4 regions of the Aerococcus sp. L_32 genome follow, and region 3 is predicted to be linked to each of the others. Evidence: riboswitches for the same ligand, from Rfam matches in the RefSeq annotation. Region 3 holds a riboswitch; each other region holds the start of a gene.

Region 1 (8,021 bases), on a different contig from region 3:
GTATGGTATTCCCTTAAATCATCCGGAAAACCTAAAGCGTGGTTGGCTTCGACAGTGTCTAGCCCTTCTTCTTGTAACTGGTAGGCTTTTATTTTATTGATTAAGCCAATGCCACGACCTTCCTGTCTTAAATATAAGAGAACGCCTTGGCCAGCTTCGTTGATTTTCCGTAAAGCTTCATGTAATTGCTCTCCGCAGTCACACCGGTTTGAGCCCAATACATCTCCCGTTAAACATTCAGAATGCAAGCGCGTTAGGACCTGTCCCTTACCTGAAACATCCCCTTTTACCAAAGCTACATGTTCTTGATTATCTATGTCGTTGATAAAAGTATGGATAGTAAATTCACCAAATTTTGTCGGCATTTTAGCTTGTGATACATGGTGGGTATGACGCTCAGTTTTCATCCGGTAATCTTGTAAGCCTTTAATGGTGATGACTGGCATCTGCCACTTCTCTGCTTGCTCAAGCAATTCGGCTTGGCGCATCATTGTACCGTCTTCGCGCATAATTTCTACACAAACACCCACTGGATTCAGCCCAGCTAATTTCATCAAATCAACCGTTGCTTCTGTATGACCGTTTCGCTCCAAGACACCATTTTCTTTCGCCACCAATGGGAAAACGTGGCCCGGACGGTTAAAGTCGCTGGGTTGGCTATTCGGATTTGCTGCTTCACGCATGGTTAACCCGCGTTCAATTGCGGACACACCTGTGCTTGTCTCTTTATGGTCAATGGATACCGTAAATGCGGTTGTATGTGGATCTGTATTATCCTCCACCATTGGCGACAAATTCAAACGACTAGCTATTTCCTGACTCATTGGCTGGCAAATTAACCCTTTAGCATGAGTCGCCATAAAATTAATATTAGCTGTTGTTGCAAACTCAGCTGCACAAATTAAGTCTCCTTCATTTTCTCTATTCTCATCATCCAAAACCATAATGATTTGGCCTGCTTGTAAAGCTGCTAATGCGTCTTCGATTGTTGAAAAATCCATCTATACCCGCTCCTTCACTGTAAATTGTTCAATATACTTGCCAACAATATCATTTTCTAAATTCACGATAGTGCCTACTTGATAGGTTGAAAAGATTGTTTGTTCACTGGTGTGAGGAATGATTGATACTTTAAATGTATCTCCTTCAACTCCAGCAACTGTTAAACTTGTGCCATCAATAGCAACAGATCCCTTCATGATGATGTAGCGCATTAATGGTTTACTTGTTTGAATCGTGTACCAATTAGCGATACCATCCGCCTCAATTGCGGTGATTTTACCAATACCATCAATATGTCCACTTACAATATGACCACCAAATCTCGCATTTGCCTTCATTGCCCGTTCCAGATTCACGCGGCTATTGTTAGCAATACCTTCTAAAGACGTTTTCGCAATCGTTTCTGGCATCACTTCAACTTGGAAATTAGTATCGGTGTAATTCGTCACGGTAAGACAAATGCCGTTGACACTAATAGAGTCACCTAGATTGACATCGGATACTATTTTTTCCGAGGCAATGGTTAAAAGAAGTCCTGCATCATTGTTGATGGCCTCGATACTTTCAATACGGCCAATATCTTCGATAATTCCTGTAAACATTTAATCCACCCTACTTTCTATCAAAAAGTCCTTACCTAATGGCGTGATTGCTTGGATATAACTTGTGAGCGCTTGGTCCATATGTGGAAAACCGAAACCACTGATAGGACTATACTGGTCAAAACCACCAATAACTTTAGGACCAATATAAGTGTGGATTTCCTGGATTAAACCAGCTTCAAGTAGCGAAGCATTTAGTTTTGATCCACCTTCAACATAAATACTTTGAATACCTTGCTGGCCTAGTTGGGTGATTAAATCAAGTAAATCTACCTTGGCATTCTTTTCCTTCACAATTAATAGCTGGCAACCGGCTGCTTGATAGGCTTGGTGATCTTGTAGATTCTGATTAGTTGTCGCAATAATTGTAGGCGTTTCCTTAGCAGTTTTGACTAATTGGCTGGTTAAGGGGAGCTTCAGGCTACTATCACAAACGATACGGATAGGATTAATCCCCCCAAAATCGTCAATTCGAACAGTTAACGCTGGATCATCCGCAAGCACTGTCCCAATCCCAACCATAATGGCTTGGTTACTGTGGCGTTGGTAATGGACATGGTCACGTGCAGTTTTGTCCGTTATCCACTGGGAATCCCCAGTGTAAGCAGCTGTTCGACCATCAAGGGTCATGGCATACTTCATGGTGACGTAGGGTTGCTTACGGGTCATAAAATAATTGAATTTACGGTTAAGATCTTCACTTTCTTCAGCCAAAAGACCCGTTTCTACTTCAATATGGTGGTTTCTTAATTCCTGGATGCCTTTTCCAGCAACTAGTGGATTCGGATCAGTTGCAGCAACCACCACTTTTTCAATACCCGCCTCTATAAGGGCATGGGTACAAGGCGGCGTCTTGCCGAAGTGGCAGCAAGGTTCAAGGGTTACGTAAATCGTTGCCCCCTTGACATCATGGCCTTTTTCAAAAGCGTCTTTTAAGGCTTCTCTTTCCGCATGGAGACCGCCGTATTGCTTGTGGTAACCTTGGCCAAGAATCTGATCATTTTTCACAATGACTGCACCCACCATGGGGTTCGACTTGGTCCAACCTCGGCCTAGCTTAGCCAAATCTAGCGCTTTTTGCATATAGTCTTTCATTCACTCATCCTTTCCTAAACAACAAATAATCCAGTCAGAGTGACGAAAAAAAGCCCTAGAAATAAGATTCCTAGGGCACACAAATAAACTATAGACTTATAGTAATTGTTTATTTTGATTCTACTCTTCTTCCATCCAGACTTTACTGTCGGTCTCGGAATTACACCGAGTCAGCCCCTAATTAAAGGAGGTCGCGGACTTTACCGCCGGTCGGGAATCACACCCTGCCCTGAAGATTTTATTTGAATGTTTATGGTGATATCATACGGTATTAAAAAGAAAATGTAAACCCAAACGTGTTTTTTAAACAAAAAATATATACTATAGAGTATTTATTTTTTGTGATTTGATAAAAAAATTTCCTTTACTTGGCCATTTTTACCCAAGTATAGTTTGCCAAACTCATCAATTAAGCCATGGAATTCCTGGGCTTCCTCATAATTGAAGTCATCCGGTAAGTTAATTTCTTGGTAAAGGCTTTGATAGGTTGTGTACGAATTTCCTGTCAACCAACTGAATAATCGCCTAGCGTAGGCATCAGCGATAAACGCTGGTTGATCAAAAATATAAACTCGGAAGACATCCCCCGTTTCAAAGCCTATGCCTCGAATTTTCAATAATTCGCTCCTTAGATGGTCGCCGTATTGGTCGGAAATCGCTTGATAATCCCAATTATGGTCATTAAACCACTCAAAGGTTGCCTGTATCGTTCTTGCTTTATTACGGTAGAAGCCACTGGGGCGAATAAGTATTTCTAAGTCTTCTACATTTAGTTTTAAAATCTCCTCCGGCAAAAAGGCGGTTGCTGCTTTTAAATTGTTTAAAGATTTATCCACATTTCGCCAATTAGTGTTCTGTACTAAAATAGCACCCAGAATGATTTCTACTTTACTTTCTGCGGGCCACCATCCTTGTGGGCCCATTTCTGTGAATAGCGTGTCATATAATTTTCTGATATTGATTTGTTTCATAGTGCTCCCTAAATTTGGTGTTTCTCTAGCTTATACCGGTCAAAGCCTTCCAAAGCCAGCAAGGTAATTTTGCGGTCGATACCACCTGCATAACCAGTCAATGCACCATTAGTGGCTACAACCCGGTGACATGGAATTAGAATCGAGATAGGATTGTGGCCAACAGCGCCGCCAGCTGCACGAGCTGAACCCCTTTTCCCAGGAGCATTTAAAGCAACTTGATCAGCTAATTCCTTATAGCTAGTCGTTTGGCCGTAAGGGACATGAATCAGTGCGTTCAGGATTTGCTTACGGTAAGGCGTTACTTCAGGGGCTAGAATAGTTGGATCAAGTGTGGGATTTTCACCAGCAAAATAAGCATCTAACCAATTTTTTACTTGCTTTGTCACTGGCGTTTCTCCTTCTATCATAGTCTGTAAGTCGTATTTACCACCAAAGTATCTTTGATCACTAAACCACAATCCTTTAATCGCATGTTCATCATTCACGATAGTCATTTGACCAAGTGGTGAGGTGTAAGATGATTTGTAATACATCGCATTTCCTCCTTAGTGTAATAGGCGCCAAATGTAAAAAGTAGCATAGGCAGACCAAGAACCCCAATCTTTTTGTAGAGATAGTAGTCGCTCTTTATCAGGTTTAATATCGAGATTTTCAATTTGTTTGATCCCGTTTAATAAGCCAATATCTGCCATTGGGAAGGCATCACCGAGTCGTAAGCAGCGCATCAGTACATAATTGGCAGTCCATGGACCGATACCACGAACTTTTGTCATCTCTTTCTCAGCTGCTTTGGCAGTTTGAAATTGTTGATAATAGATTTTTGACATTTTTCCAGCGGTAATTTGCTTTGAAATTTCCATTAGATACTCAGCTTTTCTCTGAGTTAGTTTTAGTTGGCGAAGATCTTCAACAGTGGATTGGACAATCGCTTCTGGTTGTGGGTAAATCCAGTAAGTTTCCCCTTCGAAGTTGATCGGTTCTCCATATTTTTCTGTAAAACGACGTTTCAAGGTATACGCGTAGATTAGGTTAATTTGTTGGCCAAGAATGCCCCAAGTGATGACTTCGTAAAAGTCAGGCATGCCAACTAATCTTAAGCCATAAAAATGCTGGGTCAGGTTACTTAATAGTGGATCATTTTCCGCCATAATATAAAAATCGGTGAGGTCAGTATCTAAATCAAACCAGTCACGGATATAACGCGTGATATAAAATTTCGCGTTGTCAGTCCACTTTAGGTCATTTAAAATCCGCACTTGAAGATATTCTTGATTTGTATCTGGACTAATTTCACATAAGTAAATTTCTCCATCCACCTTGTAGGCTCTTCGTAATTTACCGCCTATCATCTTGTACATCACTTCGTTAGTCGTTCGGCTTAAATACCCCATAATCGATGACCAAGCGCATATTTCTGGTAAATTAATTTGTAGCAAGTCTGACGTCATCATCCCACAACTCCTTTAACTAAATCCATTTTAACATCATCTATTGCAAATAAATAACACTATCTGGCTTTTTAAATTTCGGGACTAGTATAGTAAACTGCATTTCAACAACAAAACCCTAGCTATCACTAGTTTAGAGTGATAGCTAGGGTATTTAAATAAAGTATTATAGTTTTATAAATCTCTTCTGTTCTTTGGTTGCAACATATCCTTTATGCTGATAGAACTGATGTGCTTTTACTCTTTCAACACCCGAATTCAACCGAATAAAGTTATATTGTTTGAGATTTTTCTCCTGTTCCAACACGTCCATCAACTCACTACCTATACCTTGTCCTTGATATTCAGGTAAAACCGCTAGTCCTAGAATATTAAAGCCAGAATCTGAATATAGTGTATGATATACCTCAGCTTGAATGAAACCAACTACTCTATTTTCTTTCTCAAAAACTTTTGTAAAATGATTTTGAATGTTTAAAATATTTGATGCTACTTTTTCAATTGTAACGTTATATCCTAAACTAACCCTAGCTATTAGAGCAATCGACGATGCATCTTCAACTTTAATATCTCGTATCATATATCCTCCCATCATCAAATATAAAGTTATATTATTATCACTGTATAAACAACACCATTAATGACTTCAAAAAAGTAGAATTCAAATTATTTACTCCGCATACTGTGCAATACCATTACCAAAGGACCAGTTCTCTTTATTTACTTCTACTAAGTTGATAAAGACATCTTCTTTGCGAATATCTAATTGGCTATTTAATTTATCAGCAACTGTCTTGTATAAAGCTTTTTTCAACTCAGTTGTACGTCCCTCATTCATTGTGATTTGAATGATTACGATACCTTCTGTACGGTCAACACCTAGATAATTGGTAGAAAATATCAGTTCTTCAGCTTTTAAATCATTAACAACCACGAACTTATCTTCTTCAGGGATTCCAATCGTTTCAAGCATAGATTCGTAAACTAACTCACCTAGTTGTGATTTGAATTCTGCGGTCTTACCTTCTAATAGATCGATTCTAACTAATGGCATGTAGCACACTCCTTATCTTTTTGCGTAATATTATTATATATGAAAATTTAATTAAATTGCTAGTTTCACCTTACAACAACTTTTTAGAAGTACCGTACTATACATTGTTTGATATATGTAAAGGAATATCTTTTTATAGAGACTGGTTGATTTCTAGCATAGAAAAACCGATAACGCTTTTAAGGTCATCGGTTTTCTTGATTTAACTATTGTTTGTACTTTTTATGCATTTCATGTTTGCTTTATTCATTTGGATCGCTTTCAGCATCTTCTTGAGTGCCATGAACAGTACCAGGTACGTGGTCAGGGCTAGCATAAATGGTGTACAGTTTTAACGGTACACTCCCCCGATTGGTGATATTATGCCATAAACCTAGTGGCACAAAGACTGCTTCATCTTCTCCAATTTTTTGTTCAAAGGATAAATCGTCCTCAGCAGGGCCCATCTGGCAAAGACCCTCACCTTGCTCGATACGGATAAATTGATCACTTTCATTATGTACTTCTAAACCAATATCACCGCCTACAGGAATTTCCATAACAGTCAACTGCAACTTGCTACCTGTCCAAATTGTCGTACGAAAATTTGTATTCTCTAACGTTTCTTTTTCAACATCTATAATAAATGGCTTTTTGTCGTTATCTACATTACCAGTTAGAAATTTATTATCAGTCATCATAATCCCTCCTTATCTATAATTCTACTCCTTATATATTTAAATGCAAATATATTATGAATCAGTGATCATAAATAATTTTGTTGCTTGCTGTTTATTTTTAGTTTATGCTTTTTTTAATTATTCATCCATATTTAGAAAGGCGTTTTATCATGAAATCACTTATTCAATTTTGGCAACAGGCATTTAATTTTAAACAGCAAATAAGCTGGCGCCAAGCATTATCTAGGATTTTAACAAATCTTATTTTTATTATTATTCTCTACGGCATTGCTTTAATTGCACCACCTTCATGGGAGGAACCCATTGTTTCTCTTGCCCAAATTTATAGTACCGTATCAATCATTCCAATATTTACCACCATCATCAGTGCAATAAAATAATCGTCAAATTGATAAGCTTTAAGAAAGTTGGGGATAACTTGAAAAATACTGAACATTTTTATGAGATGGAAGAAAATTTTTTGAGGATTTCTAAAGAAATTGAGGTCATGTCTAATTCCCTGGAAAATTTTGAAAGATACCTACCAAATATCAAACTATTCCTTAAATACTATGGCAGTGAGACTTGGTTTAAACATTTAAATATGGAACAACAAGGCTTATTTGAAGATGCTAGTACAACAGCTGTACTAGGAGAAGACTACAGCTATGACCTTGTTATAGATATTATGGATTTAGCCAATAAACTAAAAAGTATTGGTGAAAGCTTATTGGAAGACAGCTCTAATTCCTAATCCCTCAATAATAAAAATTTAGTTATTTACTGCTAATTAAAGTGAATTTTAAGTGGTAGATAGCTATCATCTATTATATTTAGCCTAATTTGGCGCATCTATCAAAAATAGAAGCTTTAGGATAAGTTAATCCAGGTATTTTATTGCTATTAGGCTGTTTATCACAAAAAAAACAAAAAAGACATTTCCCACATAAGTGAGAAATGTCTTTTTGATTTGTATATGGATTGGTACTCGACTTCTTTGGAAGTCTCCGTCCCATAGTACATCCATACCTCTCTCCTCCTTCTCCACACCTTGTGCCTGCTACCTAACTTCTACATCAGGTGTGCAACTTAAACTTTCTGGGCAAATAAAAAAGACACCTTCCATGAAGAAAGATGTCTTGAACTGAATAATTGAATGGTACTCGATTTCTTGCGAAATCTCCGTC
Region 2 (8,021 bases), on a different contig from region 3:
ATTTATTAGCAGCTGTAATGATTGCCTTGTTGACTTATAAAGGATCTTGGGTTGGTTTTCTATTGAAATTTAAACCCTTGCGGTGGCTTGGTCAACGTACATTCCATATGTATTTATGGTATTATCCAATCAATGTGTTGTTCCATATGGTTCCAACCAGTCAGAATTGGTTTACTAATAGTATATGGCCACAAGTCATTTTGATTATTGTCCTATCCTGCTTGTCTTATGCCTTACTAGAGGAAAAAAGATGGCCGGTGCCGATTTTTAATGAAGTCCGAAATAATCAACCCGTTCGTCTATTTACAAAGGTACGTAATTTGTTTAAAGAGCCGGCACCTTGGTTGACCCGTATTTTATTCTTAGCGTTTACCTTCATATTCCTTGGTGGTGCGAGTGCTGTTGCAATTTCTAAACCAGCAGACAATGTGACAGTAGAAGAGCAGCAAGCAGCTGACCAGGCCAAGAAGATTGAGGAATTGAATAAACAACGGGCTGAACAAGAAAAACAAGCAGACGCGAGCCTATCAACCTATAAAGACAATTTAAGTGAGGCGTCACTAGGATTCTATGAAGGGATTCCTGATGAACAAGCCCGCTTTGCCTACCAATTATCTATAACCTTTATTGGTGACTCCCTAATGGTCGGTGAATCGGAAGGTTTATACACCTTGTATCCTAATGCTATTGTTGATGCGGCGGTTGGTCGCCAGTTATATACCTCAATTAGCTATCCAGCTAGCTTAGAAGCACAGGGAATGCTCCATGACACGGTTCTTGTTGACCTAGGAGCTAATGGGGGCTTTACGTCAGCTCAATTGTCTGACTTCTTAGATGAGATTGGACGGGATAAGACGATTTTCCTAGTCAATACCCATGTCGACCGCCCTTGGGCAGCTGATGTCAATAAAACCTTAGCTGAAGTGGCCAGTGACGATAGTGATACCATCTACTTATTGGACTGGCATGAATACTATAGTAACCACGAGGAAGCGTCCACTTGGTTGAGTCAAGACGGGGTCCACTTTAATCCAGACGGAGGCCAAGTGTGGTTGCAGTTTATCACCAACGGTATGTACGAAGTCTTGAAAAAATAAAATTTCTATATAAAATTGAAACATTAGATGAAAAGGCAATTGCGGGTTTGAGTGCAATTGCCTTTTTTGCTAGGAGTATTAAGGGTATAATGGCCCATATTAGAGCATAATCAAGAGGATGGAGGCAATGCGCATATGGGTGAGGATAAATTGTTGTATACGACACGGGTGCATAATGATCAAGGGCTTAAGGGAACGGCCTGGGTTGAAGGGGATAATGAGCTGCGGGTCCAAACGTCAAGTCCTTTGAAAGCTGATGAGCTTGGGACTAACCCAGAACAACTGATCGCCTTATCATGGGCGACGTGCTTGAATGCGACCATCGAAATTGCTTTAGACCGACACGGTATCAAGGGTGTGGCCAGTGAAGTGGTCGTTCAAGTGGACTATAAATTAAATCAGGAAACAACCATCACTTATTTTGATTTCAAAGTAGATATCTACCTCGATTTACCACGTGACCAGGCGGAAGCTATAGTCTATGAGGCAGAAGGCCGGTGTCCGGTATCTCAGATCATCGGTGACTATGCTTATAAGGAAATAGTGATTCACACTAATGATCATGGAGATGGTACAAAGAGATAAGGTGTCTTGACATCTGATCATTGCTTTTAATGGTGGATTTTAGTAGACTAAACTAAGTGAAAAACAAATGAAATGTCTTCAGGGCAGGGTGCGAGTCCCGATCGGCGGTAAAGTCCGCGAATTACCAGCAGCAATAGGTGATTGAACTAGTGGAATTCTAGTACCGACTGTTACAGTCAGGATGGAAGAAGCGTATAGCAGGATGAACGAGACGGCGATGCAAGTGGTTAGCTGAATTGGGCTTCTTTGACAAACTCTTCCAAGTAACATTGGAGGAGTTTTTTCTTAAATATTTAAAGTGAGCGAGGGAACAAGATGGCGAAACCGATTATTCAGGTTCAAGATTTGTCTTTTCAATATAGTCAATCAGATGAGAAATTAGCTATAGATGGCCTATCAACGAGTATCTATGAAGGTGAATGGCTAGCGATTATTGGCCATAATGGGTCGGGGAAATCGACCTTTTCAAAATTATTAGTGGGCTTACTGGAAGCCAAGTCAGGTACCATTCAGGTGGACGATAAGGTCCTTTCTATGGAGACCTTATGGGATATCCGTAGTCAAGTAGGGCTAGTCTTTCAAAATCCAGACAACCAATTTGTTGGGGCAACGGTTGAAGATGATGTGGCTTTTGCCTTGGAAAATATGGGTATGCCGGTTGATGAGATGCATGCCCGTGTTGAGTCTGCCTTGAAACGGGTTAAAATGTGGGACTACCGCGACAAGGAACCAGCAGCCTTATCTGGTGGTCAAAAGCAACGGGTTGCGATTGCGGGCGTGATTGCTATGGCACCAAAAATCATTATTTTAGATGAATCGACTTCAATGTTAGATCCTGAAGGTCGGGACGAATTGATGGCAATTGTGGCGGATATCAAACAAGATAAGGCCCTAACTGTGATTTCGATTACCCATGATTTAAACGAAGCGGCGGAAGCTGACCGGATGCTTGTCTTTAAAGAAGGACAAATTATTAAAGAGGGTACGCCAGCTGATATCTTTATTTACGGGAATGAGTTAACTGAGATTGGTTTGGATGTGCCTTTTTCCGAGCAACTAAAAAGCGCCTTAGCTAAACGCGGGGTGGCTGTGCCGGATGCATATTTTGATGAAGAAGGGTTGGGTGAATGGTTATGCAAATCGCATTTGAACAAGTAGGTTTTACTTATGGGGCCGGGACACCGTTCGCCAGTGCAGCCTTGCATGATATTAATGTAACGATTCCTGACGGGTCATATACGGCGATTATTGGCCATACAGGGTCAGGAAAGTCGACCATTACCCAACACCTTAACGCCTTGGTACAACCCACTGTAGGACAAGTACGAATTGGTGAGACGGTGGTGTCAGCTGACGCTAAGCCAAAAGACTTGAAGAAGCTCCGTCAACGAGTAGGGATGGTCTTCCAATTTCCTGAAGGACAACTATTTGAAGAAACGGTCATTAAAGATGTAATGTTCGGGCCGATGAATTTTGGCGACGATGAAGCGACAGCCCGCGAGAAAGCTGAAGGAGCCTTAGCAGCAGTGGGGATTGCTCGGACTTTATTTGAGCGGTCACCTTTTGAATTATCTGGTGGGCAAATGCGCCGGGTAGCCATTGCTGGGGTGATTGCCATGAAACCGGAAGTACTGGTATTAGATGAGCCAACTGCTGGACTAGATCCAAAAGGTCGGATGGAAATGATGTCTATGTTCGACCGCTTGTATAGAGACCAAGGGTTGACGATTGTTTTAGTGACCCATCAAATGGAGGATGTGGCAGCTTATGCCAACCACGTGATTGTGATGGATGGTGGGACTTGTGTGAAACAAGGGACGCCAGCTGACGTTTTTGCCGACCCTGCTTGGTTAGCCAGCCACCAATTGGCTTTACCGGACGCAGCTGATTTTGCCTTTAATTTGCAAGGTAAATTAGACCGCCAGTTATGGGATGGAGCGACTCAGGTGCCATTAACGGTAGATGCTTTAGCTGATTTAATCGTTGATAACTTGGCTTTAACGACCGGGCAAAATGACGACGACGAGTTAAACGGACTTAGTACAGAGGAAGGGGTCAATGATAGATGAAAGATAAATTGATTATTGGCCGGTATATTCCCGGTAATTCCTTGATGCACAAACTGGACCCGAGGGTGAAATTGGTGGCCTTGATTGTCATGATGCTATTGGTGTTTGCGGCAACTAATGTCACGACCAATATCGTCATGATCGTGGTGGTCACGAGTCTAGTCTTTTTAACTGGGATTTCTTTAAGGGTATTTTTACGCGGTTTGAAACCCATGATTGCGATTATTATTTTTACGGTAGCCCTACAAATCCTCTTTACCCACACCGGGGACGTCCTGTGGTCTTTTGGGCCACTAGCCTTAACAACTGGTGGCTTGTCTAATGCGGCCTATATTTTTATCCGCTTCCTATTGATTATTTTCCTATCGACGATATTGACTTTGACCACTCAACCTCTGGCTATTACAGATGCCATGGAAGCCTTGTTGAAGCCTGTTCGTAACATTTTGCCAGTCCATGAGGTTGCCTTGATGTTGTCGATTGCCTTGCGATTTGTCCCGACCCTACTTGAAGAAGCGGATAAGATCATGAACGCACAGCGGGCACGTGGTGTGGACTTTTCAGAAGGCAACATCCTTGAGCGGGTGAAAGCCTTTATTCCAGTCCTCATTCCCTTATTCATTTCAGCCTTTAACCGGGCTTATGACCTAGCCACTGCCATGGAAGCGCGTGGTTACAAGGGCGGTGAAGGACGGACCAAGTACCGTCAATTGCATTGGGGCAGAATAGATACCCTTGCCAGTATCGGTCTTGCTGTTTTGACCATCGTCATGATTATCTTATAGCCACTAGAAGGAGGGCGCATTTTGCCTAGATTTAAAGTAACCTTGCAATACGACGGGACACCCTTTGTCGGCTTTCAAGTGCAACCAAATGGGCATACCGTACAAGAGGCCCTTGAAAGAGCCCTAAAGCTCATGTCTAAAGGACAGACGATTCCTGTCGTTGGGTCAGGTCGGACCGATTCAGGCGTTCATGCTCTTGGCCAAGTGATTCATTTTGATTATCCAGCGGAAATTGGGGAGGAAGCGGTCTTAAGAGCCTTAAATTCAATCCTTGACGATGCCATTTGCATCACCAAGGTTGAGCGGGTGGAAGATGATTTCCACGCCCGGTTTCATACGAATGGGAAGAAGTACATCTATAAGGTAGATACCTCTAAGTTTCCGTCACCGTTTACTAGACAGTATATGTACCACCATCCCTACCGAACGGACGTTACCCGAATGCAAACGGCCTTAAAGGACATTATCGGCGTCCATGATTTTAAGTCCTTCTGTTCGACTAAAACGGATAAAACCAACTTTGTCCGGGAAATTTACCGAGCTGAAGTGACGGCTGATCCCGATGCAGAAACTTTGACCTTCGTCTTTGAAGGATCAGGCTTCTTATATAATATGGTCAGGATTTTGGTGGGCACAACGCTTCAAATTGGGGACGGGTTAAGACCAGTTGATGAGATGAAACGATTGATCGCAGCCGAAGACCGGAATGAAGCAGGACCCACAGCAGCCGCACATGGCTTATATTTAGCGGAGGTTTATTACCTAGGACTAGAAGATCGCCAGCAGGTTTCCAAGGCTTATAGCGACTATAAATCTGGTTTAGGGACGCCTATGAGTGCAAGTGGGGACTTAGAGGCAAATTCAGGTGAAGACTTTTAGAGACGGTCGACAATTTTGATGATCAAAATATTGAAGAAGTTAATAAAGAATAAGTGCTTCAATCTTTAATCACAAATTTTATATAGCTTAAAAGGTAAAAACTCGATACAATATACATATCAAATGGTATCGAGTTTTTTATTTTACCTTGATGTCAGAAGGAGTCCAACATGAAGAGTGTAAAAATTGCTTCCTTGAAGTTCGGGGAGGATAGACCAAAAATGATTATTCCCTTAGCCGAGGATAATGCGGTAGATATTATTAACTGTGCCAATTTCTACCGCCGTCAACCAGGCGATATGGTGGAATGGCGGATTGATTACTTTGACGATTTCGACGAGCTGGAAGAGTTGGTTGAATTGAGTAAACGGGTGAAAACCTCTATTCAAAAACCCTTACTTGCCACCTTTAGAACCTTGGGCGAGGGCGGGGAGTCAGCTATTGGCAAGAGCCAGTATGTTGAAATGTACCGGTATTTAATCCAAGCCAAGGCTGTTGACGCTATTGATATCGAGTTTGAGCGAGGCCAGGACATCTTAGACAACCTGATTCCTTACGCCCACAAACACCAAGTCAAAGTCATTGTTTCCTACCATGATTTTGTGAAAACCCCTTTGGAAAATGATATAGTCAAACGCCTACAAAAGATGGGTCAGTCAGAGGCGGATATTGTGAAAATGGCCGTCATGCCCCACGATGAAGCGGATGTATTGGCTTTGATGAATGCGACCCACCAAGCGTCCACATTAATCGACCAACCCTTGATTACCATGTCGATGGGCCGTTTAGGCAAGATTACCCGAATTGCAGGGGAAATCTTCAAATCAGCGGCTAGCTTTGCCACTGTAGAAGGGATGTCGTCTGCTCCTGGGCAAATGGCCGTTGAAGATGTGGAAGAATGCATGAACTTGTTGACTTTGCATGCAGATGACTTGGATGATGAAAATTACTAGGATAATTTGCCTATAGGATTGAAAAACGGCCATTAAGTAAGGAAAATACACATATGACAAGAGAGGATTGTAGGGTAAAACCCAGTCCTTTTTGCTTTCAAAAAAGCTTTCATTAATACTTTGATTTTTGATATAATCATGTAAAACTTTACTACTAGTTTCCTTAACTATATAATATAAAGATGAATCGTCAAAAAAATGAGAAATCAGTAAATATTAGGAGACTTATATGACTTTAGAATTTAAGCCAAAAATGCGTGGTAATGTCCTTGTTAGTGTGAATCCGATGGGGTTAAAGCAAGAAGTAAACAATCAAATTCAATATGTTAAAGACCAAGGAACCTTTGAAGGACCGAAGAAAGTGTTGGTATTAGGAGGCTCATCTTCTTATGGATTGGCTAGTCGGATTAACCTAGCCTTTGGTGCGGGGGCAGATACGATTTCAGTTTCACATGGTGGGGGACCACGATCCGAGAAAAACCTTGGTAAGCCAGGTTGGTATAACAATATCTTTTTCCGGCAAGCAGCGGAGGCTGAAGGGTTAATCGCTAAAAATATCATGGCAGATGCCTTCTCTAACGAAGCGAAGGACCAAGTGATTGACTTCATCAAGAATGAATTCGGCGGAAAGGTGGACTTTGTGGTCTACTCATTGGCTTCAGGACGCCGTACGGACCCAAATACCGGGGAAACTTACAATTCAGTAATCAAATCAATTGGCCAAGAGGTTGTGGGACCAAACGTCAACCTACAAAAGGAAACCTTCTTTGAACAGGTGCTTGAACCGGCTACAGAAGCTGAAATTGAGGACACTGTAAAGGTTATGGGTGGTGAAGACTGGCGGATGTGGATGAATGCCTTACAGGAAGCGGACGTGCTAGCTGAAGGCGTTGAGACCGTTGTTTATTCTTATTTAGGGGCTGAATTAAACGAGTCATACTACAACAAGGGCACTTTAGGCCGTGCTAAAGCGGACTGCGATAAGGCTGCCGCTTTAATCAACGAAGATTTAAAAGACATCGATGGGAAAGCAACAGTTGTTGTGGCAACCGCTGTAACCACTAAAGCTTCATCTGTGATCCCATTCTTCCCAGTATACTGCTTAGGGCTATTTAAGGTCATGGAAGCGCGAGGCCAACATGAAACGCCAATTATGCATATCGACCGGATTTTCCGCGACATGTTATTTGGCGACCAGGCAGAATTTGACGAAGAGGGCCGTTTGCGCCCAGATTCATGGGAATTAGACCCAGAAGTGCAAGCTGAAGCCAAAGCTTTGATTGAACAAATCAACCAAGATAACTTCAATACAGACTTCACAGCTTGGGATACCTTCATGAAAGAGTTCTTGAATTTAAACGGCTTTGAAGTGGATGGTTATGAAGAAAGACCGGTTACTTACGAGGAATTGGCTAGCCTAGAGCCATAATCATAGCATATTTGGATTGCGCACGACGAGTCGATAGGAAAATCAGCTTATCGTATTTTATACAGAAAAAGCTCAGAGGTGGTTTCATTCCTCTGAGCTTTCTTTATTTTATTTTATTTTATTTTATTTACTCTACTGTTTCTTGCTATTTTTTGTTTACAGACGCGTCGTAAATGGTATCAATAGCACTGGCTAGTAAGTCATTGAATTTGTCATCTGCTTGG
Region 3 (8,021 bases):
GAAGAAGCCAATGAACTATTGGCGGAAAACCACGACATGATTGCGTCATTCTCACGTGCCCTCGCGTCCGATTTACGAGCAAGCCAAGCAGATGACGAATTCAATGACTTACTAGCCAGTGCTATTGATACCATTTACGACGCATCCGTTAACAAGAGATAAACTATTTTAATATACATCATGCTCAGGGGATTTTAGTCCTCTGAGCTTTTTTATAGCAAAAAACACGATAAGTCGAACGCGTCTTCCTTACCGTGCTTGATGATGATCGCTATTTAGGGTTTTAAATTCACTAATGCTTCATAAGTCACTGGTGTTTCTTCATAACCATCCACTTCAAAGCCATTTAAATTCAAGAATTCTTTCATGAAGGTATCCCAAGCTGTGAAATCTGTATTGAAGTTATCTTGGTTGATTTGTTCAATTAAAACCTTGGCTTCAGCTTGTACTTCTGGATCTAATTCCCATGAATCCGGACGCAAACGGCCCTCGTCATCATACTCTGGCTTATCACCAAACAACATGTCACGGAAAATCCGGTCAATATGCATAATTGGCGTTTCATGTTGGCCGCGTGTTTCCATTACCTTATACAATCCCAGACAATAAACTGGGAAGAATGGAATAACTGATGAAGCTTTAGTTGTTACAGCAGTTGCTACAACGACAGTCGCTTTTCCGTTGATATCTTTTAAGTCTTTATTGATTAAAGCGGCAGCATTGTCACAGTCCGCTTTAGCGCGACCTAAAGTTCCCTTATTGTAGTATGACTCGTTTAATTCAGCCCCCAAATAAGAATAAACGACAGTCTCAACGCCTTCAGCTAGCACGTCCGCTTCCTGTAAGGCATTCATCCACATCCGCCAGTCTTCTCCACCCATAACCTTTACGGTATCCTCAATTTCGGCTTCTGAGGCCGGTTCAAGCACTTGTTCATAGAAGGTTTCCTTTTGTAGGTTGACGTTTGGTCCCACAACTTCTTGGCCGATTGATTTGATCACTGAATTGTAAGTTTCCCCTGTATTTGGGTCTGTACGGCGTCCTGAAGCTAATGAATAGACCACAAAGTCCACTTTTCCGCCGAATTCATTCTTGATGAAGTCAATCACTTGGTCCTTCGCTTCGTTAGAGAAGGCATCTGCCATAATATTTTTCGCGATTAGCCCCTCAGCCTCTGCTGCTTGGCGGAAAAAGATATTATTATACCAGCCTGGCTTACCAAGGTTTTTCTCAGATCGTGGTCCCCCACCGTGGGAAACTGAAATCGTATCTGCCCCCGCACCAAAAGCCAGGTTAATCCGACTAGCCAATCCATAAGAAGATGAGCCCCCTAATACCAAAACTTTCTTCGGCCCTTCAAAGGTCCCTTGGTCTTTAACATATTGAATTTGATTGTTTACTTCTTGCTTCAACCCCATCGGATTCACACCAACAAGGACATTTCCACGCATTTTCGCCTTAAATTCTAAAGTCATATAAGTCTCCTAATATTTACTAATTTCTCAATTTTTTGATAATTCACTTTTTAATTATATAGTTAAGGAAACTAGTAGTAAAGTTTTACATGATTATATCAAAAATCAAAGCTTTAATGAAAATTTTTTTGAAAGCAAAAAGGACTGCGGTTTTACCCTGCAATCCTCTCTTGTCATATGCGTATTTTCATTACTTAATGGCCGTTTTTCAACCCTAGAAACATATTATATCCTAGAAATCGTCATCATCCAGGTCATCTACACGTAAATTCAACAAGTTCATGCATTCTTCCACATCTTCAACGTCCATTTGCCCAGGAGCAGACGACATACCTTCTATAGTGGCAAAGCTAGCCGTTGATTTGAAGATTTCCCCGGCAATTCGGGTAATCTTACCTAAACGGCCCATCGACATGGTAATCAAGGGTTGGTCGATTAATGTGGACGCTTGGTGGGTCGCGTTCATCAAAGCCAATACCTCCGCTTCATCGTGGGGCATGACGGCCATTTTCACAATATCCGCCTCTGACTGACCCATCTTTTGTAGGCGCTTGACTATATCATTTTCCAAAGGGGTTTTCACAAAATCATGGTAGGAAACGATGACTTTGACTTGGTGTTTGTGGGCGTAAGGAATCAGGTTGTCTAAGATGTCCTGGCCTCGCTCAAACTCGATATCAATAGCGTCGACAGCCTTGGCTTGGATTAAATACCGGTACATTTCAACATACTGGCTCTTGCCAATAGCTGACTCCCCGCCCTCGCTCAAGGTTCTAAAGGTGGCAAGTAAGGGTTTTTGAATAGAGGTTTTCACCCGTTTACTCAATTCAACCAACTCTTCCAGCTCGTCGAAATCGTCAAAGTAATCAATCCGCCATTCCACCATATCGCCTGGTTGACGGCGGTAGAAATTGGCACAGTTAATAATATCTACCGTATTATCCTCGGCCAAGGGAATAATAATTTTTGGTCTATCCTCCCCGAACTTCAAGGAAGCAATTTTTACACTCTTCATGTTGGACTCCTTCTGACATCAAGGCAAAATAAATAACTCGATACAATTTGATATGTATATTGTATCGAGTTTTTGCCTTTTAAGCTATATAAAATTTGTGACCAAAGATTAAAGAACTTATTCTTCATTCATATCATCAAATTTGTCGACCATTCCTAAAAGTCTTCATCTGAATTTGTATCTAAGCTCATACTTGCATCCACAGGAGTACTTAAACCAACTTTATAGTCGCTATAAGCCTGCGAAACCTGCCGGCGGCCCTCTAGCCCTAGGTAATAAACCTCCGATAAATACAAGCCATGTGCGGCTGCTGTGGGCCCTGCTTCATTCCGGTCTTCGGCTGCGATCAACCGTTTCATCTCGTCAACTGGTCTTAACCCATCCCCAATTTGAAGCGTTGTGCCCACCAAAATCCGGACCATATTGTACAAGAACCCTGACCCTTCAAAGACAAAGGTCAAGGTTTCTGCATCCGGGTCAGCCGTCACTTCGGCCCGGTAAATTTCTCGGACAAAGTTGGTTTTATCCGTTTTAGTCGAACAGAAGGACTTAAAATCATGAACGCCGATAATGTCCTTTAAGGCCTCCTGCATACGCTTAATATCCGTCCGGTAGGGATGGTGGTACATATACTGTCTAGTAAATGGTGACGGAAACTTGGACGTATCTACCTTGTAAATATACTTCTTACCGTTAGTATGAAAACGGGCGTGGAAATCATCTTCCACCCGTTCAACCTTAGTGATTCGAATAGCATCATCAAGGATTGAATTCATTGCCCTTAAGACCGCTTCCTCACCAATTTCCGCTGGATAGTCAAAATGAATGACTTGGCCAAGGGCATGAACACCTGAATCGGTCCGGCCTGACCCAACAACAGGAATCGTCTGTCCTTTTGACATGAGCTTTAAGGCTTTTTCAAGGGCTTCTTGTACAGTGTGGCCATTTGGTTGCACCTGGAAGCCGACAAATGGTGTTCCATCGTATTGCAAGGTTACTTTAAATCTAGGCAAAATGCGCCCTCCTTCTACTAGTGGCTATAAGATAATCATGACAACGGTCAAAACCGCAAGACAGATACTGGCAAGGGTATCTAGTTTGCCCCAATGCAATTGACGGTACTTGGTCCGGCCTTCACCACCCTTGTAACCACGCGCTTCCATGGCAGTGGCTAGGTCGTAAGCTCGGTTAAAGGCAGAAATAAACAAGGGAATTAGGACTGGAATAAAGGCTTTTACCCGCTCAAGGATATTCCCTTCTGAAAAGTCTACACCACGTGCCCGCTGTGCATTCATGATCTTATCTGCCTCTTCTAGTAGGGTCGGGACAAATCGCAAGGCAATCGATAACATTAAGGCAATCTCATGGACTGGCAAAATGTTACGAACAGGCTTCAACAAGGCTTCCATGGCATCGGTAATAGCCAGGGGTTGAGTAGTCAAAGTCAAAATCGTCGATAGGAAAATAATCAATAGGAAGCGGACAAAAATATAGGCCGCATTGGATAAACCACCAGTTGTTAAGGCTAGTGGACCAAATGACCACAGGACGTCCCCAGTATGCGTAAAGAGGATTTGTAGGGCTACCGTAAAAATGATAATAGCAATCATGGGTTTTAAACCACGTAAAAATATCCCTAAAGAAATCCCAGTTAAAAAGACCAAACTCGTAACCACTGCAATCATGACGATATTGGTCGTGACATCAGTTGCCGCAAACACCAGCAACATCATGACAATCAAGCCCACCAATTTCACCCTTGGGTCCAGTTTGTGCATCAAGGAATTACCGGGAATGTACCGGCCAATAATCAATTTATCTTTCATCTATAATTGGCCCCCTTCCCCTGTAATAAATCCGCTTAACTTGTCGTCGTCATTTTGCCCGGTTGCTAAAGCCAATTTATCAACAATTAAGTCAGCTAAAGCATCCACCGTTAATGGGACGTCAGTCGCTGTGTCCCATAACTGGCGGTCTAATCTACCTTGTAGATTAAAGGCAAAATCAGCTGCGTCCGGTAAAGCCAATTGGTGGCTGGCTAACCAAGCAGGGTCCGCAAAGATGTCAGCTGGCGTCCCTTCTTTCACACAAGTCCCACCATCCATCACAATCACGTGGTTGGCATATGCTGCCACATCTTCCATTTGATGGGTCACTAAAACAATCGTCAACCCTTGGTCTCGGTACAAGCGGTCGAACATTGACATCATTTCCATCCGACCTTTTGGATCCAGTCCAGCAGTTGGCTCATCTAATACCAGTACTTCCGGTTTCATGGCAATCACCCCAGCAATGGCTACCCTGCGCATTTGCCCACCAGATAACTCAAAAGGTGACCGCTCAAATAAAGTCGGGGCAATCCCCACTGCTGCTAAAGCCGCTTCAGCTTTCTCGCGGGCTGTCGCTTCACCGTCACCAAAATTCATAGGACCGAACATGACATCTTTAATAACAGTTTCTTCAAATAGTTGACCTTCAGGAAATTGGAAGACCATCCCTACTCGTTGGCGGATTTTCTTCAAGTCTTTTGGCTTAGAGTCAGCTGATACAACCGTCTCACCAATCCGTACTTGGCCTACAGTTGGTTGTACCAAGGCGTTAAGGTGTTGGGTAATGGTCGACTTTCCTGACCCTGTATGGCCAATAATCGCCGTATATGACCCATCTGGAATCGTCACGTTAATATCATGCAAGGCTACACTGGCGAACGGTGTCCCAGCACCGTAAGTAAAGCCTACTTGTTCAAATGCGATTTGCATAACCATTCACCCAACCCTTCTTCATCAAAATATGCATCCGGCACAGCCACACCGCGTTTAGCAAGAGCGCTTTTTAGTTGCTCAGAAAAAGGCACATCCAAACCAATCTCAGTTAAATCATTCCCGTAAGTAAAGATTTCAGCTGGCGTCCCCTCTTTAATAATTTGCCCTTCTTTAAAGACAAGCATCCGGTCAGCTTCCGCCGCCTCGTTTAAATCATGGGTAATCGAAATCACAGTCAGGGCATTATCTTGTTTGATATCCGCCACGACTGCCATCAATTCGTCACGCCCTTCAGGATCTAACATTGAAGTCGATTCATCTAAAATAATGATTTTCGGTGCCACAGCAATCACACCCGCAATAGCTACTCGTTGTTTTTGACCACCTGATAAGGCTGCGGGTTCCCTGTCGCGATAGTCCCACATTTTAACCCGTTTCAAGGCAGACTCAACACGGGCATGCATCTCATCAACCGGCATACCCATATTTTCCAAGGCAAAAGCCACATCCTCTTCAACCGTTGCCCCAACAAATTGGTTGTCTGGATTTTGAAAGACTAGCCCCACTTGACTACGGATATCCCATAAGGTCTCCATAGAAAGGACCTTATCGTCCACCTGAATGATTCCTGACTTGGCTTCTAGTAAGCCCACTAATAATTTTGAAAAGGTCGATTTCCCCGACCCATTATGGCCAATAATTGCTAGCCATTCACCTTCATAGATAGTCGTTGATAGGCCATCTATAGCTAATTTCTCGTCTGATTGACTATATTGAAAAGACAAATCTTGAACCTGAATAATCGGTTTCGCCATCTTGTTCCCTCGCTCACTTAATATATTTAAGAAAAAAACTCCTCCAACGTTACTTGGAAGAGTTTGTCAAAGAAGCCCAAGTCCAGCTAGACTTGCATCGCCGTCTCGTTCATCCTGCTATACGCTTCTTCCATCCTGACTGTAACAGTCGGTACTAGAATTCCACTAGTTCAATCACCTGATTTACCTGGTAATTCGCGGACTTTACCGCCGATCGGGACTCGCACCCTGCCCTGAAGACATTTCATTTGTTTTTCACTTAGTTTAGTCTACACAAATCCACCAGTAAAAGCAATGATTAGATGTCAAGACACCTTGTTTATGCCTTTGTACCATCCCCAAGATCATTAGCATGAATCACCATTTCCGTATAAGGATAATCACCGATAATTTGAGATACCGGACAACGTTCTTCTGCCTCATAGACAATAGCTTCCGCCTGATCACGTGGTAAATCGAGATAGACATCTACTTTAAAATCAAAATAAGTAATGGTCGTTTCCTGGTTTAATTTATAATCCACTTGAACGACCACTTCACTGGTCATACCCTTGATACCGTGTCGGTCTAAAGCAATTTCGATGGTCGCATTCAAACACGTAGCCCATGATAAGGCAATCAATTGTTCTGGGTTCGTCCCAGGCTCATTCGCTTTCAAAGGACTTGACGTTTGAACCCGCAGCTCATTCTCCCCTTCAACCCAGGCCGTTCCCTTAAGTCCTTGATCATTATGCACCCGTGTCGTATACAACAATTTATCCTCAGCCATATGCGCATTGCCTCCATCCTCTTGATAACGCTCTAATATGGGTCATTATACCCTTAATTTCCAACACAAAAAAGGCAATTGCACTCAAATCCGCAATTGCCTTTTCACCGAATGATTCATTTATATATGGAAATTTTATTGTTTCAAGGTTACGTACATACCGTTGGTGATAAACTGCAACCACACTTGGCCTCCGTCTGGATTAAAGTGGACCCCGTCTTGGCTCAACCAAGTGGACGCTTCTTCGTGGTTGCTGTAGAATTCATGCCAATCCAGTAAATATACTGAATCACTATCGTCACTAGCTGCTTCAGCTAAAGTCTTGTTGACATCAGATGCCCAAGGACGGTCGACATGGGTATTGACTAGGAAAATGGTTTTATCCCGGCCAATCTCATCTAAGAAGTCAGACAATTGAGCTGACGTAAAGCCACCATTCGCACCTAGGTCAACCAAAACGACATCTTTTAGCATACCCTGTGCTTCTAAGCTAGCTGGATAGCCAATTAAGGTATATAACTGTCGACCAACCGCCGCATCAACAATAGCATTAGGATACAAGGTGTACAAACCCTCTGATTCGCCCACCATGAGGGAGTCACCAATAAAGGTTACCGGTAATTGATAGGCAAAGCGGGCTTGTTCATCTGGAATCCCTTCATAAAATCCTAGCGACGCCTCACTTAAACTGTCTTTATAAGTTGACAGACTAGCGTCAGCTTGCTTCTCTTGCTCAGCCCTTTGTTTATTCAGTTCTTCAATCTTCTTGGCTTGTTCAGCAGCTTGCTGCTCCTCTACCGTCACATTGTCAGCCGGTTTAGACACCGCCACCGCACTCACGCCTCCTAGGAAAACGAGGGCAAATGCAATGAATAAAATGCGGGTCAACCAGGGTGCCGGCTCTTTAAACAAGTTACGAACCTTAGTAAAAAGATGGACGGGTTGGTTGTTACGCACTTCATTGAAAACCGGCACCGGCCATCTTTTTTCCTCTAGTAAGGCATAAGATAAACACGACAGGATAATAATCAAAATGACTTGTGGCCAAATACTATTTGTAAACCGATTCTGGCTGGTTGGTACCATATGGAACAGCACATTGATTGGGTAATACCATAAATACATATGGAATGTACGTTGACCTAACCACCGCAAGGGTTTAAATTTCAATAGGAAACCAATCCA
Region 4 (8,021 bases), on a different contig from region 3:
TTTTAGCTTGTGATACATGGTGGGTATGACGCTCAGTTTTTAACCGGTAGTCTTGTAAGCCTTTAATGGTGATGACTGGCATCTGCCACTTCTCTGCTTGCTCAAGCAATTCGGCTTGGCGCATCATCGTACCGTCTTCGCGCATAATTTCTACACAAACACCCACTGGATTCAGACCAGCTAATTTCATTAAATCAACCGTTGCTTCTGTATGACCATTTCGCTCCAAGACACCATTTTCTTTCGCCACCAATGGGAAAACGTGGCCCGGACGGTTAAAGTCGCTGGGTTGGCTAGCCGGATTTGCTGCTTCACGCATGGTTAACCCACGTTCAACTGCGGATACACCTGTACTTGTCTCTTTATGATCAATGGATACCGTAAATGCGGTTGTATGTGGGTCTGTATTATCATTCACCATTGGCGATAAATTCAACCGACTAGCTACTGCTTGACTCATTGGCTGGCAAATTAACCCTTTAGCATGAGTCGCCATAAAATTAATATTAGCTGTTGTTGCAAACTCTGCTGCACAAATTAAGTCTCCTTCATTTTCTCTATTCTCATCATCCAAAACCATGATAATTTGTCCCGCTTGTAAAGCTGCTAATGCGTCTTCGATTGTTGAAAAATCCATCTATACCCGCTCCTTCACTGTAAATTGCTCAATATACTTGCCGACAATATCATTTTCTAAATTCACGATAGAGCCTACTTGATAGGTTGAAAAAATTGTTTGTTCACTGGTGTGAGGAATGATTGATACTTTAAATGTATCTCCTTCAACTCCAGCAACCGTTAAACTTGTACCATCAATAGCAACAGATCCCTTCATGATGATATAGCGCATTAATGGTTTACTTGTTTGAATCGTGTACCAATTAGCGATACCATCCGCCTCAATTGCGGTGATTTTACCAATACCATCAATATGGCCACTTACAATATGACCACCGAATCTTGCATTTGCCTTCATCGCCCGTTCCAGATTCACGCGGCTATTGTTAGCAATTCCTTCTAAAGACGTTTTCGCAATCGTTTCTGGCATCACTTCAACTTGGAAATTAGTATCGGTGTAATTCGTCACGGTAAGACAAATGCCGTTCACACTAATAGAGTCACCTAGATTGACATCGGATACTATTTTTTCCGAGGCAATGGTTAAAAGAAGTCCTGCATCATTGTTGATAGCCTCGATACTTTCAATATGGCCAATATCTTCTATAATTCCTGTAAACATTTAACCCACCCTACTTTCTATCAAAATGTCGTCGCCAAATTGGGTAATTTCACTGATATGACTGGTTACCGCTTGGTCCATATGTGGAAAACCGAAACCACTGATAGGACTATACTGGTCAAAACCACCAATGACTTTGGGCCCAATATAAGTGTGGATTTCTTGGATTAAACCTGATTCAAGTAGCGAAGCATTTAGTCTTGATCCACCTTCAACATAAATACTTTGAATACCTTGTTGGCCTAGTTGTGTGATTAAATCAAGTAAATCTACTTTGTTATCCTTTTCCTTCACAACCAATAGCTGGCAGCCAGCTGCTTGATAGGCTTGGTGATCTTCTGGGTCCTGATTAATTGTCGCAATAATTGTGGGCGTTTGCTTCGCTGTCGCCACTAATTGGCTGTTTAAGGGGAGCTTCAAGCTACTATCACAAACAATACGGATAGGATTAAGCCCCTCAAAATCGTCAATTCGAACAGTTAACGATGGATCATCCAAAAGCGCAGTCCCTATGCCAACCATAATGGCTTGGTTACTGTGGCGTTGGTAATGCACATGCTCTCGTGCAATTTTGTCCGTTATCCACTGGGAATCCCCAGTATAGGCGGCCGTTCGACCATCTAGGGTCATGGCATATTTCATGGTGACATAGGGGCGTTGATGAGTCATAAAGTAATTGAATTTACGGTTAAGATCTTCACTCTCTTTGGCTAATAGACCCGTTTCTACTTCAATATGGTGGTTTCTTAGTTCCTGGATGCCTTTTCCAGCAACCAAAGGATTCGGATCAATTGCAGCAACTATCACTTTTTCAATACCCGCTTCGATAATAGCTTGCGTACAAGGCGGCGTTTTACCAAAATGACAGCAGGGTTCCAGCGTGACGTACATAGTTGCCCCTTTTACATCATGCCCTTGTTCGCTGGCATCCTTTAAGGCTTCTCTTTCCGCATGCAAACCACCATACTGCTGATGATAGCCTCGACCGATGATTTGGCTATTCTTTACGATAACTGCACCAACCATAGGATTAGACCTTGTCCAACCCTGTCCTAATTTGGCTAGGTCAAGTGCTTCTTGCATATAGTCTTTCATTCACTCATCCTTTCTCTAAACAACAAATAATCCAGTCAGAGTGACGAAAAAAAGCCCTAGAAATAAGATTCCTAGGGCACACAAATAAACTATAGACTTATAGTATTCGTTTATTTTGATTCTACTCTTCTTCCATCCAGACTCTACTGTCGGTCTCGGAATTACACCGAGTCAGCCCCTAATTAAAGGAGGTCGCGGACTTTACCGCCGGTCGGGAATTACACCCTGCCCTGAAGATTTTATTTGAATGTTTATGGTGATATCATACGGTATTAAAAAGAAAATGTAAACCCAAATGTATTTTTTAAATTAAAAATATATACTATAGAGTATTTATCATGGGTGATTGGATAAAAAATTTCCCTTCACCTGGCCATTTTTACCCAAGTATAGTTTGCCAAACTCATCAATTAAGCCATGGAATTCCTGGGCTTCCTCATAAGTGAAGTCATCCGGTAGGTTAATCTCTTGGTAAAGGCTTTGATAGGTTGTGTACGAATTGCCTGTCAACCAACTGAATAAACGCCTAGCGTAGGCATCAGCGATAAACGCTGGTTGGTCAAATATAAAAACGCGAAATACGTCAGCTGTTTCAAACCCTACCCCGTGTAATTTCAAGATTTCACTTCGCAACTGTTTTCCGTATGCATACTGCATGGCTTGATAATCCCATTTGTGGTTATCAAACCATTGGAAACTGGCTTGAATTGCTCGCGCCTTGTTGCGGTAGAAACCACTTGGTCGAATCAGCGTTTCTAATTCTTCTAACGGGAGCTTTAAAATTCCTTCTGGCAAAAAACCAGTAGCTGCGTTCAAGTTATTTAGGGACTTTTCAACGTTACGCCAGTTGGTATTTTGAACAAGGATAGCCCCCAGGATTATTTCTACCTTATAATCAGCAGGCCACCAACCTTGTGGGCCCATTTCATTTAATAAGGTATCGTATAACTTTCTAATAGCTAATTTATTCATCATCTCACCCTAAATTATTTTGCCGTTATGTGGTATTTTTCCTTGCATCTTCATGTAAAAATTAATGGATTCCTATTAGCGTCACACCTATACTTGGTGGTTGTCTAGCTTGGATTGGTCAAAGCCTTCCAAAGCCAACAAGGCAATTTTGCGGTCGATACCACCTGCATAACCAGTCAATGCACCATTAGTGGCTACAACTCGGTGACATGGAATTAGAATCGAGATGGGATTGTGGCCAACAGCACCGCCAGCTGCACGAGCTGAACCCCTTTTCCCAGGAGTGGTTAAAGCAACTTTATCAGCTAATTCCTTATAACTAGTCGTTTTGCCGTAAGGGACATTAATCAGTGCGTTCAGGATTTGCTTACGGTAAGGCGTTACTTCTGGATCCAAAATGTTTGGGTCAAGAGTTGGGTTCTCACCAGCAAAATAAGCATCTAACCAATTCTTGACTTGTATGATTACTGATGTTTCAGCTGCTGCCATTGTTTGCATGACGTATTGACTACCGAAGTATTTTTGGTCAGCAAACCACACTCCTTTAATGGTTTTATCGTCGCTCACGATAGCAATTTGGCCAAGTGGTGAGGTGTAAGATGATTTGTAATACATGGTAATCCCTCCTGGGCTAAGATGACAGATACCCTAGCTATCTCAATAAAAGATGGGGATAGCTAGGGTATGGCTTTTATGTACTTGTAGTAATGCTATTTATTCTGCGTACTGTGCAATACCATTACCAAAGGACCAGTTCTCTTTATTTACTTCAACTAAGTTGATAAAGACATCTTCTTTGCGAATATCTAATTGGTTATTTAAATTGTCAGCAACCGTCTTGTATAAAGCTTTTTTTACTTCAGTTGTACGTCCCTCATTCATCGTGATTTGAATGATCACGATACCTTCTGTACGGTCAACACCTAGGTAATTGGTAGAAAATATCAGTTCTTCAGCTTTTAAATCATTCACAATAACGAACTTATCTTCTTCAGGGATTCCAATCGTTTCAAGCATAGATTCGTAAACTAACTCACCTAGTTGTGTCTTAAATTCTGCAGTCTTACCTTCTAATAGATCAATTCTAACTAATGGCATGTAGCACACTCCTTATCTTTTTGCATAATATTATTATATATGAAAAATTAATTAAATTGCTAGTTTCACCCTACAACAATTTTTAGAAGTACCCTACTATACATTGATTGATATATGTAAAGGAATAATTTTTTATAGAGACTTGTTGATTTCTAGCATAAAAAAACCGATAACGCTTTTAAGGTCATCGGTTTACTTGGTTTAACTATTGTTTGTACTTTTTATGCATTTCATGTTTGTTTTATTCATTTGGATCGCTTTCAGCATCTTCTTGAGTGCCATGAACAGTACCAGGTACGTGGTCAGGGCTAGCATAAATGGTGTACAGTTTTAATGGTACGCTCCCCCGATTGGTGATATTATGCCATAAACCTAGTGGCACAAAGACTGCTTCATCTTCTCCAATTTTTTGTTCAAAGGATAAATCGTCCTCAGCAGGACCCATCTGGCAAAGACCCTCACCTTGCTCGATACGGATAAATTGATCACTTTCATGATGTACTTCTAAACCAATATCACCGCCTACAGGAATTTCCATAACAGTCAACTGCAACTTGTTACCTGTCCAAATCGTCGTACGAAAATTTGTATTCTCTAACGTTTCTTTTTCAACATCTATAATATACGGCTTTTTGTCGTTATCTACATTACCAGTCAGAAATTTATTATCAGTCATCATAATCCCTCCTTATCTATAATTTTACTCCTTATATATTTAAATGCAAATATATTGTGAATCAGTGATCATAAATAATTTTGTTGCTTGCTGTTTATTTTTAGTTTATGCTTTTTTTAATTATTCATTCATATTCAGAAAGGCGTTTTATCATGAAATCACTTATTCAATTTTGGCAACAGTCATTTAATTTTAAACAACAAATAAGTTGGCGCCAAGCATTATCTAGGATTTTAACAAACCTTATTTTTATTATTATACTCTACTTTATTGCTTTAATTGCACCTCCTTCATGGGAGGAACCTATTGCTTATTTTGTCCAAGTTTATACGATCATTTCAATCGTACCAACAATTACCACTATCATTAGCGCAATAAAATAATCATCCAATGTATATTCTTTAAGAAAGTTGGGGGTAACGTGAAGAACACTGATAATTTTTATGAAATGGAAGATAATTTCTTGAAGATTAGTAAAGAAGTTGCAGCAATGTCAGATACTTTAGAAAAATTTGAGCAGACTGTTTCAGATATTCAATTATTTCTTAAATATTATGGTAGCAAAGACTGGTTTAATCACCGGAAAATGGACGAAGAAGGCCTATTGTCGGACGCTAGTACAACGGCTGTATTAGGCGAGGATTACGCTTATGACTTAGTCATGGATATCGTTGATTTGACAAAGAAAATGAAAATTATTGGTGATGAATTAACAGAAGAATAGCTTATTATCTAATGGAAGATTAAATGGGTTCTTTGCTACACTTTAAGCTTTTGTTTTCACTACTTTAACATCATATTATAAAGGACTGATACGCTTGATAATGGATAAACTAAATGATGTAACAAATTCCTATAAAAAAAATTCAACTTTCTATATATTAAGTTTATTCTTTCAAGAACATATTCACGAAGTTCCTTATATTACAATGGATGAGATAGCTAATAGGACCTTTGTATCAAAAAGTCAAATCTCGAAATATGTCAGATATCTAGATTATAAAACTTACATTGACTTTAAAGATGCTTGCTTAGAATATCTTGAATCTTTAGAGGGACGCCGTTTTGATTTACAGAGGTCTAATAATGCAAAAGATAATATTGTAAACTTTACAGATACTATGGTGAATGGCCTTAATACTTTAACAAATTCAGTAGATTATATTCGTTTAGATTTATTAACTGAACAACTCGCCGCAGCAAATACTGTATTTGTCTTTGCCCAGGGAGATGTTCGCTACCTCTGTTATCAAATTCAAATAGAGCTACAAGTGATTAATAAAAATATTATTATTTGCGATGTTGACTTTCAACATTTCTACAATATTAGTGACAATGATTTATTATTAGTACTCAGCGTTAACGGTAATACTTTCAAGTACAATAAGCGTGTAGTGAAGAGGCTTGAGGAGACTCATGGGATGAAATGGCTCATCACTTGTCAAAATAATCTAAGCTTTAAGGGACAACAGTTATATGTTCCCATACAGCATGAAAAATTTAATACAATCCTTTTTAAATATATTATTGATTTATTAATCTTTAACTTAAAACAACACTACTAAAATGGTTAGTCAAGGAAGTTTCCTTTAAAGAAACTTCCTTTTTAAGTAGCAACTCCTTCCTTATACTTTTGTAATACGAAAAGGAGGAATATACATGTCATTTCCAGAAAATTTTTTATGGGGCGGAGCAACTGCTGCGAATCAAACAGAAGGAGCTTATAATATCGATGGTCGAGGTCTTTCAAATCTAGATTTTATGCCTTACGGAGAATTACGCTTCCAAGTGGGTACAGGGAATTTAGACCCTAAATCTTTGCCAGCAAACACTTTCTTTCCCTCAAGAGTCGCCATTGATCATTACCATCACTACAAAGAAGATATTGCACTAATAGCCAAAATGGGATTTAGAGTTTATCGATTATCTATCTCTTGGTCAAGGATTTATCCTAAGGGAAATGAGTCCAAACCAAATCAGCTTGGTTTGGATCACTATCTAAATGTTTTTAAAGAATGTCGTAAGTATAATATTGAACCATTAGTGACTATCAATCATTTTGATATCCCTATGTATTTGGTTGATGAATATGGTGGTTGGAAAAATCGTCTAACTGTTGAATTTTATTTAAAATTTACGGAAACATTGTTTAAGCATTATAAAGATTATGTCAAATATTGGCTTACTTTTAATGAGATCAATATGGTCTTGCATTTCCCTTTCGTCGCAACAGGCTTAACTTTTAATCCAGATGATAATAGGGAACAGATTACAACTGATGTGATCCACCATCAATTAATAGCAAGCGCTAAAGCAACTCAGCTTGCTAAAAAAATAAATCCAGATTTTCAAATTGGGTGTATGTTGGCTGCTGGAAGTTATTATGCTCAGACGCCACATCCAAAAGACGTATGGAAATCTATTCTAGATTCACGTGAAAGCTATATGTTTTCAGATGTTCAGGTGCGAGGAAGTTATCCTAACTATTACTTAAAACAAACTGAACGTCAAAATCTCACTATTCCTGTTAAAAATGATGACCTTAAGATTTTAAGAGACCATACTGTAGATTTCATTAGCTTTTCTTATTATTCTTCAAGAGTAAGTAGTGCCAAGCCTGATAGCGCTAATCAAACTGAAAGTAATATTTTTTCTTCAGAAATTAACCCCTATTTACAAACAAGTGAATGGGGTTGGCAGATTGATCCGTTAGGATTTCGAATTACAATCAATGAAATTTATGATCGCTACAATAAACCCATGTTTATTGTGGAGAATGGCCTAGGAGCTAACGATAATTTAACAGAAGATGGTAAGATCAACGATGATTATAGAATTAAGTATCATAAAGAACATATTAAAGCCATGTCTGATGCAGTCACTCTAGATGGTGTAGAATTAATCGGTTATACCTCATGGGCATGTATTGATTCTATTTCT

Evidence for each region. A riboswitch is a leader RNA that binds a small molecule or an ion and turns the genes downstream of it on or off. The one in region 3 is predicted to bind FMN.
Region 1: linked by a shared signal. The riboswitch ahead of ribD (bifunctional diaminohydroxyphosphoribosylaminopyrimidine deaminase/5-amino-6-(5-phosphoribosylamino)uracil reductase RibD) and the one ahead of ACRCJ0_RS05295 (energy-coupling factor ABC transporter ATP-binding protein) in region 3 are both predicted to bind FMN.
Region 2: linked by a shared signal. The riboswitch ahead of ACRCJ0_RS05230 (energy-coupling factor ABC transporter ATP-binding protein) and the one ahead of ACRCJ0_RS05295 (energy-coupling factor ABC transporter ATP-binding protein) in region 3 are both predicted to bind FMN.
Region 4: linked by a shared signal. The riboswitch ahead of ribD (bifunctional diaminohydroxyphosphoribosylaminopyrimidine deaminase/5-amino-6-(5-phosphoribosylamino)uracil reductase RibD) and the one ahead of ACRCJ0_RS05295 (energy-coupling factor ABC transporter ATP-binding protein) in region 3 are both predicted to bind FMN.

What each region holds. Positions count from the first base shown of each region.
Region 1 is NZ_JBOEQF010000032.1:9,403-17,423, reverse strand. Features, by position in the region: gene ACRCJ0_RS03880 (bifunctional 3,4-dihydroxy-2-butanone-4-phosphate synthase/GTP cyclohydrolase II) at 1-1,001, opposite strand, end outside; gene ACRCJ0_RS03875 (riboflavin synthase) at 1,002-1,604, opposite strand; gene ribD (bifunctional diaminohydroxyphosphoribosylaminopyrimidine deaminase/5-amino-6-(5-phosphoribosylamino)uracil reductase RibD) at 1,605-2,699, opposite strand; FMN riboswitch at 2,819-2,940, opposite strand; gene ACRCJ0_RS03865 (endonuclease III domain-containing protein) at 3,032-3,670, opposite strand; gene ACRCJ0_RS03860 (methylated-DNA--[protein]-cysteine S-methyltransferase) at 3,679-4,206, opposite strand; gene ACRCJ0_RS03855 (DNA-3-methyladenine glycosylase 2) at 4,219-5,124, opposite strand; gene ACRCJ0_RS03850 (GNAT family N-acetyltransferase) at 5,288-5,701, opposite strand; gene ACRCJ0_RS03845 (tautomerase family protein) at 5,792-6,175, opposite strand; gene ACRCJ0_RS03840 (cupin domain-containing protein) at 6,418-6,852, opposite strand; gene ACRCJ0_RS03835 (hypothetical protein) at 7,005-7,235, shown strand; gene ACRCJ0_RS03830 (DUF4298 domain-containing protein) at 7,274-7,588, shown strand.
Region 2 is NZ_JBOEQF010000050.1:5,656-13,676, reverse strand. Features, by position in the region: partial or broken gene ACRCJ0_RS05240 (acyltransferase family protein) at 1-1,097, shown strand, start outside; gene ACRCJ0_RS05235 (OsmC family protein) at 1,233-1,682, shown strand; FMN riboswitch at 1,753-1,878, shown strand; gene ACRCJ0_RS05230 (energy-coupling factor ABC transporter ATP-binding protein) at 1,998-2,840, shown strand; gene ACRCJ0_RS05225 (energy-coupling factor ABC transporter ATP-binding protein) at 2,816-3,751, shown strand; gene ACRCJ0_RS05220 (energy-coupling factor transporter transmembrane component T family protein) at 3,748-4,536, shown strand; gene truA (tRNA pseudouridine(38-40) synthase TruA) at 4,558-5,415, shown strand; gene aroD (type I 3-dehydroquinate dehydratase) at 5,586-6,368, shown strand; gene fabV (enoyl-ACP reductase FabV) at 6,598-7,797, shown strand; gene ACRCJ0_RS05200 (fructose bisphosphate aldolase) at 7,943-8,021, opposite strand, start outside.
Region 3 is NZ_JBOEQF010000051.1:5,573-13,593, forward strand. Features, by position in the region: gene ACRCJ0_RS05265 (fructose bisphosphate aldolase) at 1-162, shown strand, start outside; gene fabV (enoyl-ACP reductase FabV) at 276-1,475, opposite strand; gene aroD (type I 3-dehydroquinate dehydratase) at 1,708-2,490, opposite strand; gene truA (tRNA pseudouridine(38-40) synthase TruA) at 2,646-3,503, opposite strand; gene ACRCJ0_RS05285 (energy-coupling factor transporter transmembrane component T family protein) at 3,528-4,316, opposite strand; gene ACRCJ0_RS05290 (energy-coupling factor ABC transporter ATP-binding protein) at 4,317-5,249, opposite strand; gene ACRCJ0_RS05295 (energy-coupling factor ABC transporter ATP-binding protein) at 5,225-6,067, opposite strand; FMN riboswitch at 6,187-6,312, opposite strand; gene ACRCJ0_RS05300 (OsmC family protein) at 6,387-6,836, opposite strand; partial or broken gene ACRCJ0_RS05305 (acyltransferase family protein) at 6,972-8,021, opposite strand, start outside.
Region 4 is NZ_JBOEQF010000049.1:5,158-13,178, reverse strand. Features, by position in the region: gene ACRCJ0_RS05175 (bifunctional 3,4-dihydroxy-2-butanone-4-phosphate synthase/GTP cyclohydrolase II) at 1-637, opposite strand, end outside; gene ACRCJ0_RS05170 (riboflavin synthase) at 638-1,240, opposite strand; gene ribD (bifunctional diaminohydroxyphosphoribosylaminopyrimidine deaminase/5-amino-6-(5-phosphoribosylamino)uracil reductase RibD) at 1,241-2,335, opposite strand; FMN riboswitch at 2,456-2,577, opposite strand; gene ACRCJ0_RS05160 (endonuclease III domain-containing protein) at 2,672-3,310, opposite strand; gene ACRCJ0_RS05155 (methylated-DNA--[protein]-cysteine S-methyltransferase) at 3,395-3,922, opposite strand; gene ACRCJ0_RS05150 (tautomerase family protein) at 4,022-4,405, opposite strand; gene ACRCJ0_RS05145 (cupin domain-containing protein) at 4,647-5,081, opposite strand; gene ACRCJ0_RS05140 (DUF4298 domain-containing protein) at 5,503-5,805, shown strand; gene ACRCJ0_RS05135 (MurR/RpiR family transcriptional regulator) at 5,906-6,646, shown strand; gene ACRCJ0_RS05130 (6-phospho-beta-glucosidase) at 6,741-8,021, shown strand, end outside.